2 regions of the Kitasatospora sp. NPDC001119 genome follow, and region 2 is predicted to be linked to the other one. Evidence: predicted binding sites of a transcription regulator. Region 2 holds the regulator's gene; the other holds the start of a gene.
The links. Region 2 encodes HrcA, which represses chaperone genes, less so after heat shock. Its sites were predicted from a motif close to TTNGCACTCNGNNNNNCNGAGTGCNAA; they were not measured.
Positions count from the first base shown of each region.

Region 1: the regulator HrcA is predicted to act here: its motif matches at 1,633-1,659, upstream of groL (chaperonin GroEL).

Region 1 is NZ_JBSFKI010000022.1:8,272-11,682, reverse strand. Features, by position in the region: gene groL (chaperonin GroEL) at 1-1,476, opposite strand, end outside; gene ACWDD9_RS25730 (cold-shock protein) at 1,813-2,016, opposite strand; gene ACWDD9_RS25725 (MoaD/ThiS family protein) at 2,555-2,833, opposite strand; gene thrC (threonine synthase) at 2,869-3,411, opposite strand, start outside.
Region 2 is NZ_JBSFKI010000007.1:247,346-250,756, forward strand. Features, by position in the region: gene dnaJ (molecular chaperone DnaJ) at 1-852, opposite strand, end outside; gene hrcA (heat-inducible transcriptional repressor HrcA) at 928-1,962, opposite strand; gene htpX (zinc metalloprotease HtpX) at 2,250-3,170, shown strand; gene pspAB (PspA-associated protein PspAB) at 3,200-3,411, shown strand, end outside.

The sequences.
Region 1 (3,411 bases), on a different contig from region 2:
GTCGATGATGCCCTCGGCGATCAGGTCGACGTAGGTGTTGGTGGCCGCGTTCAGGCCGTGACCGGCGGGGAGGTTGCGCACCTTCTCCACCACGACGCCACCCTCCAGGCCGGCGTTGGTCGCGATCTGCTTGATCGGGGCCTCCAGCGCGACCTTGACGATGTTGGCACCGGTGGCCTCGTCGCCCTCCAGCTCCAGCTTGTCGAAGGCGACACCGGCCTGCAGCAGGGCGACGCCACCACCGGCGACGATGCCCTCCTCGACGGCGGCCTTGGCGTTGCGGACGGCGTCCTCGATGCGGTGCTTGCGCTCCTTGAGCTCCACCTCGGTGGCCGCGCCGGCCTTGATGACGGCCACGCCGCCGGCCAGCTTGGCGAGGCGCTCCTGGAGCTTCTCGCGGTCGTAGTCCGAGTCGCTGTTCTCGATCTCGGCGCGGATCTGGTTCACGCGGCCCGCGACCTGCTCGCTGTCGCCGCCACCGTCGACGATGGTGGTCTCGTCCTTGGTGATGACCACCTTGCGGGCGGTGCCCAGCAGGTCGATGCCGGCGTTCTCCAGCTTGAGGCCGACCTCCTCGGAGATCACGGTGCCACCGGTGAGGATGGCGATGTCGCCGAGCATGGCCTTGCGGCGGTCACCGAAGCCCGGGGCCTTGACGGCGACGGACTTGAAGGTGCCACGGATCTTGTTCACGACCAGGGTCGACAGGGCCTCGCCCTCGACGTCCTCGGCGATGATGACCAGCGGCTTGCCGCTCTGCATGACCTTCTCCAGCAGCGGGAGCAGGTCCTTGACCGAGCCGATCTTGGAGTTGGCGATGAGGATGTACGGGTCCTCGAACGTCGCCTCCATCCGCTCCAGGTCGGTGGCGAAGTAGGCGGAGATGTAGCCCTTGTCGAAGCGCATGCCCTCGGTGAGCTCGAGCTCCAGACCGAAGGTGTTGCTCTCCTCGACGGTGATGACGCCTTCCTTGCCGACCTTGTCCATGGCCTCGGCGATGAGCTCGCCGATCTGGGTGTCAGCGGCGGAGATGGAGGCGGTGGAGGCGATCTGCTCCTTGGTCTCCACGTCCTTGGCCTGGGCCAGCAGCTGGTCGGAGACGGCCGCGACGGCCTTCTCGATGCCGCGCTTCAGGGCCATCGGGTTGGCGCCGGCGGCGACGTTGCGCAGACCCTCGCGAACCAGGGCCTGGGCGAGCACGGTGGCGGTGGTGGTGCCGTCACCCGCGACGTCGTCCGTCTTCTTGGCGACCTCCTTGACGAGCTCCGCACCGATCTTCTCGTACGGGTCCTCGAGCTCGATCTCCTTGGCGATGGAGACACCGTCGTTGGTGATCGTGGGGGCGCCCCACTTCTTCTCCAGCACGACGTTGCGGCCCTTGGGGCCGAGCGTGACCTTCACGGCGTCGGCGAGCTGGTTCATGCCACGCTCAAGGCCGCGGCGAGCTTCCTCATCAAAGGCGATGATCTTGGCCATCTGAAGTGGTCCTCCGGGACACGGTCGACTGCTCGGACCAAGGGGTGCCCGCGACGGACGGCCCTGGTGTGCGGGGGTCCATTCCCCTACCGCTCCCGGGGGCCTCACCGACCCGGTCCGCTGTCACTCTCACGCTGTGAGTGCTAACGCCAATGATTAGCACTCCGGGTGGTCGAGTGCAAGCCCAATCGACGATCCGCGAGCCGTCGCCGGAGCCCCGGCGGAGCCGCGTCGGGGAACGCCGACGGGCCCGTACGACACGCGTCGCACGGGCCCGTCGAGAAGCGAGTGGTCACCAGCCGTAGGGCCGCGCCGAGCTCCTGGAGTCGGAAGGGGTCAGACCGCCGCGCGGACCATGTCCGCCTGCGGGCCCTTCTGTCCCTGGGAGATCTCGAACTCGACCCGCTGGCCCTCCTCGAGGGTGCGGTAGCCGTCCATCTGGATCGCGCTGTAGTGGACGAAGACGTCCGCACCACCGTCGACCGCGATGAAGCCGTAGCCCTTCTCCGCGTTGAACCACTTGACGGTGCCCTGAGCCATTCCGAACTCCCCTAGTGCTGTGCTGGCCCTTCACGTGCCCGCAGGTCGCGGGCCCGGATTGGTTGAAGGCCGGCCCGGGGAACCCCCCCTGGGCGCAGCCGTGCACGCCGCAACCATCCGCGCGGAACGCCGGGCGGCCTCCGGTGAGCGGGTGATTGCGTCGACCGCCGCTGAATGTATCCGGATCGACGCCCTCTGCAACAGGGCCAACCGCCGGTAATTCCGCCAAGGCGTCAAGGGACAGGACGGATCGAATCGGAATAATCTCGGCATTCCACGCCGGACATAGCGGACGAATTACTCAAATGCCCGCGCGAATTCTGACATCTGCCTGACATGTTTCACGGTCCGCCCCCGGCGGCCGGACGCCCCCGGGCCGAGCACTGCGGGGGCCGAAAGGGAAACCCTGTTCCCAGCCGAGCCACACTCTACTCCGACTCGACCCGGAAATATTCCCGCCGGAATGCGAGCGGTCGCCCGCGCATACGGAGAACGGATTTCCGTACGCGCGGGCGACCGCGGGTTCTGCTTTGTCGGCTCAGCAGCCGCCGGCCACCGCCGGGATGATCGAGACGCTGGCGCCGTCCTTGATCTCGGTCGCCAGACCCTCGGCGAAGCGCACGTCGTCGTCGTTCACGTAGACGTTCACGAAGCGGCGCAGCTTGCCCGTGTCGTCCAGGATGCGGGCCGCGATGCCCGCGTGGTTCTTCTCCAGGTCGGCGACGACCTCGGCCAGGGTGGCACCCTCGGCGGTCACCTCGGCGGCGCCGTCGGTGTAGGTGCGCAGGATGGTGGGGATGCGGACGGTGGCGCTCATGACTCTCCTAGCGGGGGCGGGGCCTATCGGGTGGTTCAGGCGGACACGAGGCCGGCGGCGCGGAACGAGTCCAGCGTCGGGCGGATGACGGCGGTCATCCCGGAATCGGAGACGGCGTCCAGGGTCTTCAGCCCGTCGCCGGTGTTGATCGCGACGGTCTCCTTGGCCGGGTCCAGCTGCCCGGTCTCGACCAGCTTCTTCAGCACGCCGACGGTCACCCCGCCCGCGGTCTCGGCGAAGATCCCCTCGGTCCGCGCCAGCAGCCGGATCGCCGCCACGACCTCGGCGTCCGTGACGTCCTCCACCGCGCCACCGGTACGGCGGGCGATGTCCAGCACGTACGGGCCGTCGGCCGGGTTGCCGATCGCCAGCGACTTGGCGATGGTGTCCGGCTTCACCGGCTTGATCACGTCCCGGCCGGCCTTGAACGCGGCCGACACCGGCGAGCAGCCCTCCGCCTGGGCGCCGAAGACCTTGTACGGCCGGTCCTCGACCAGGCCGAGCCTGATCAGCTCCTGGAGCCCCTTGTCGATCTTCGTCAGCTGCGAGCCCGAGGCGATCGGGATCACGATCTGCTC
Region 2 (3,411 bases):
CGGCACCTGGGTGCCGAGCGCGGCCGCCGTCATCGGGATGGTGACGGTGCAGTGCAGGTCGTCCCCGCGCCGCTGGAAGATCGTGTGGGTGGTCTCGGCGATCTCGACGTACAGGTCGCCGGCCGGGCCGCCGCCGGGGCCGACCTCGCCCTCGCCGGCCAGCTGGATCCGGGTGCCGTTGTCGACACCGGCCGGGATCTTGACGGTCAGCGTGCGGCGGGCGCGCACCCGGCCGTCGCCGGCGCACTCCGGGCACGGGGTCGGCACGACGGTGCCGAAGCCCTGGCACTGCGGGCAGGGGCGGGAGGTCATGACCTGGCCCAGGAAGGACCGGGTGACCTGGGAGACCTCGCCCTTGCCGCGGCACATGTCACAGGTCTGCGCCGAGGTGCCGGGGGCCGCGCCCTCGCCGCTGCACGTGGTGCAGGTGACGGCGGTGTCGACCTGGAGCTCCTTGGTGGTGCCGAAAGCGGCCTCCTCCAGGGTGATCTCCAGCCGGATCATGGCGTCCTGGCCCCGGCGGGTGCGCGAGCGCGGGCCGCGCTGGCCGGCCGCGGCGCCGAAGAAGGCGTCCATGATGTCGGAGAAGCCGAAGCCCGCCGCGCCGGCGCCGAAGCCGCCCGCGCCGCCGCCCGGGGACAGCGGGTCCCCGCCGAGGTCGTAGACCTGGCGCTTCTGCGGATCGGAGAGCACCTCGTAAGCGGCGTTGATCTCCTTGAACCGCTCCTGCGTCTTCGGGTCCGGGTTGACGTCCGGGTGCAGTTCGCGCGCCAGGCGCCGGAACGCCTTCTTGATCTCGTCCTGCCCCGCATCCCGTCGGACGCCGAGTACCGCGTAGTAGTCCGTGGCCACCAAATGCTCCGCTTGTTCCGCCTGTAGTAGTGCTGCGACTGGTCACCGCCGCCGGATTTCCGACGGCGGCCTCTGCTAGGACTCGGCCAGGATCTGGCCCACGTACCGCGCCACCGCTCGCACCGCCCCCATTGTGCCCGGGTAGTCCATCCGGGTCGGACCGATCACACCCAGTTTCGCCACGCTCTCGTCGCCCGAACCGTAGCCGACCGAGACGATGGACGTGGAAGTCAGCCCCTCGTAGGTGTTCTCCCGCCCGATCCGGACCGTCATCGCGGCGTCCGCGGTCTCACCCAGGAGGCGGAGCAGGACGACCTGCTCCTCCAGGGCCTCCAGCACCGGCTGGATGCTGAGCGGGAAGTCGTGTCCGAAGCGGGTCAGGTTGGCCGTGCCGGCCAGCATGATCCGCTCCTCGTTCTGCTCGGCGAGCGTCTCGAACAGGGTCGCCAGGACCGTGCTGACGGTCGGCCGCTCGGCCGGTTCGAACTGCGCCGGCAGCTCCTCCAGCAGCCCCGGGACCTCCGGGAGGCGCCGGCCGGCGGCCCTCGCGTTGATCCGGGCCCGCAGGTCCGCCAGCACCGTCTCGCCGACCGGGCCCGGGCAGTCGACCATCCGCTGCTCGACCCGGCCGGTGTTGGTGATCAGCACCAGCATCACCTTGGCCGGGGCCAGCGCCACCAGCTCGATGTGCCGGACGGTGGAGCGCGTCAGCGAGGGGTACTGCACCACCGCGACCTGCCGGGTCAGCTGGGCGAGCAGCCGCACGGTGCGCGCGACCACGTCGTCCAGGTCGACCGCGCCGTCCAGGAAGTGCCGGATGGCCCGGCGCTCGGGGGCACTCATCGGCTTGATCTCGGCGAGCTTGTCGACGAAGAGGCGGTACCCCTTGTCGGTCGGGATGCGGCCGGCGCTGGTGTGCGGCTGGTGGATGTAGCCCTCCTCCTCCAGCGCCGCCATGTCGTTGCGGACGGTCGCCGGCGAGACCCCGAGGTTGTGCCGTTCCACCAGGGCCTTGGAGCCGACCGGCTCCTCGGTGCCCACGTAGTCCTGCACGATCGCGCGGAGCACGGCGAGCTTGCGTTCGTCCAGCTGGCGGACCTCACCGGCCATGGGGCACGCACCTCCGTCTTCGCACGTTGTCCGACTGTGTCCCTTGCTGCTGCGGGCCGCTCCGAAGACCCTTGCCCTGGCACTCTGAACACGCGAGTGCCAAAACCGTACCTGCCAGTGTAAGGCCCGGGTCCTACGGCAGGAACGGCCGGACCGGGGTGATCCTCCCCGCAGTTCCGCTCACGGCCCGCGGGGCCCCGGCGGTTCGATCCTCCCGGCGCCGGGGTGGTGCCGGGAGGCCGTCCGGGTGGCAGCATCGAAAGCGACGGCGAATGGAGGAGCAAGCGATGTCGAGCTCGGGCCAGCACACCCGTTTCGCGCCGGACCGCGGCCTGACCGGCCGCATGGTCGCGACGATGTTCGTGATCGGGCTGCTGTACGTCGGTTTCACCGGCCTGCTGATCGCGCTGCTGCGCGGCGCCTGGCCACTGATCGTCCTGATCTCCGGCGGGCTGTTCGTGGCCCAGTTCTGGTTCAGCGACAAGATCACCGAACGGGCGATGGGCGCCCGCCAGGTGTCCCCGGAACAGTTCCCCCAGCTGCACGGCACCATCGACCGGCTCTGCGCCCTGGCCGACATGCCCAAACCCCGCGTGGCGGTCGCCGACAACGACATGCCGAACGCCTTCGCCACCGGCCGCAACCCGCAGAACGCGGTGGTCTGCGTGACCACCGGGCTGCTGCGCCGGCTGGAGCCCGAGGAACTGGAGGGCGTCCTCGCCCACGAGCTGTCGCACGTCGCCCACCGGGACGTCGCGGTGATGACGATCGCCGGCTTCCTCGGCGTCCTCGCCGGGGCGATGACCCGGATCGCGATGTACGGCGGGTTCATGGGCGGCGGGCGCAACAACAACGACCAGAACGCGGCCGTGCTGGCGCTGATCATCCCGCTGGTGTCGGTCGTCGTCTACGCGATCAGCTTCCTGCTCACCCGGCTGCTGTCCCGCTACCGCGAACTCGCCGCCGACCGGGCCGCCGCCCAGCTCACCGGACACCCCAGCGCCCTCGCCTCGGCGCTCACCAAGGTGACCGGGCAGATCGCGGCCATCCCCAGCAAGGACCTGCGCCAGGCCCAGCCGTACAACGCCTTCTACTTCGCCCCCGCGCTGAGCGCCCGGGAGGCCGCCTCGCAGCTGTTCTCCACCCACCCGAGCCTGGAGAAGCGGCTGGAGCAGCTGGCGAAGATCTCCGAGCAGCTCGGCCGCTGAGCCTCAGTTTTCGACCCGAGAGGACCGCCGTGGGAATCCTGGACGCCCTGTTCGGCCGCACCAAGCCCGTCAAGCCCGACCTCGACCAGCTGTTCGGCGTGCCGTCCGCCGCGCTCACCCTGGAGGCCGGGGCCGGGTTCACCCCCACCGGGCTCGGCTCGGTCTGCTTCGCGGCCGTCGAGGGCGCGGCCTTCGTCCAGGTCCAGCAGCAGGTCCGGGCGCTGCTGGACGCCGACACCGA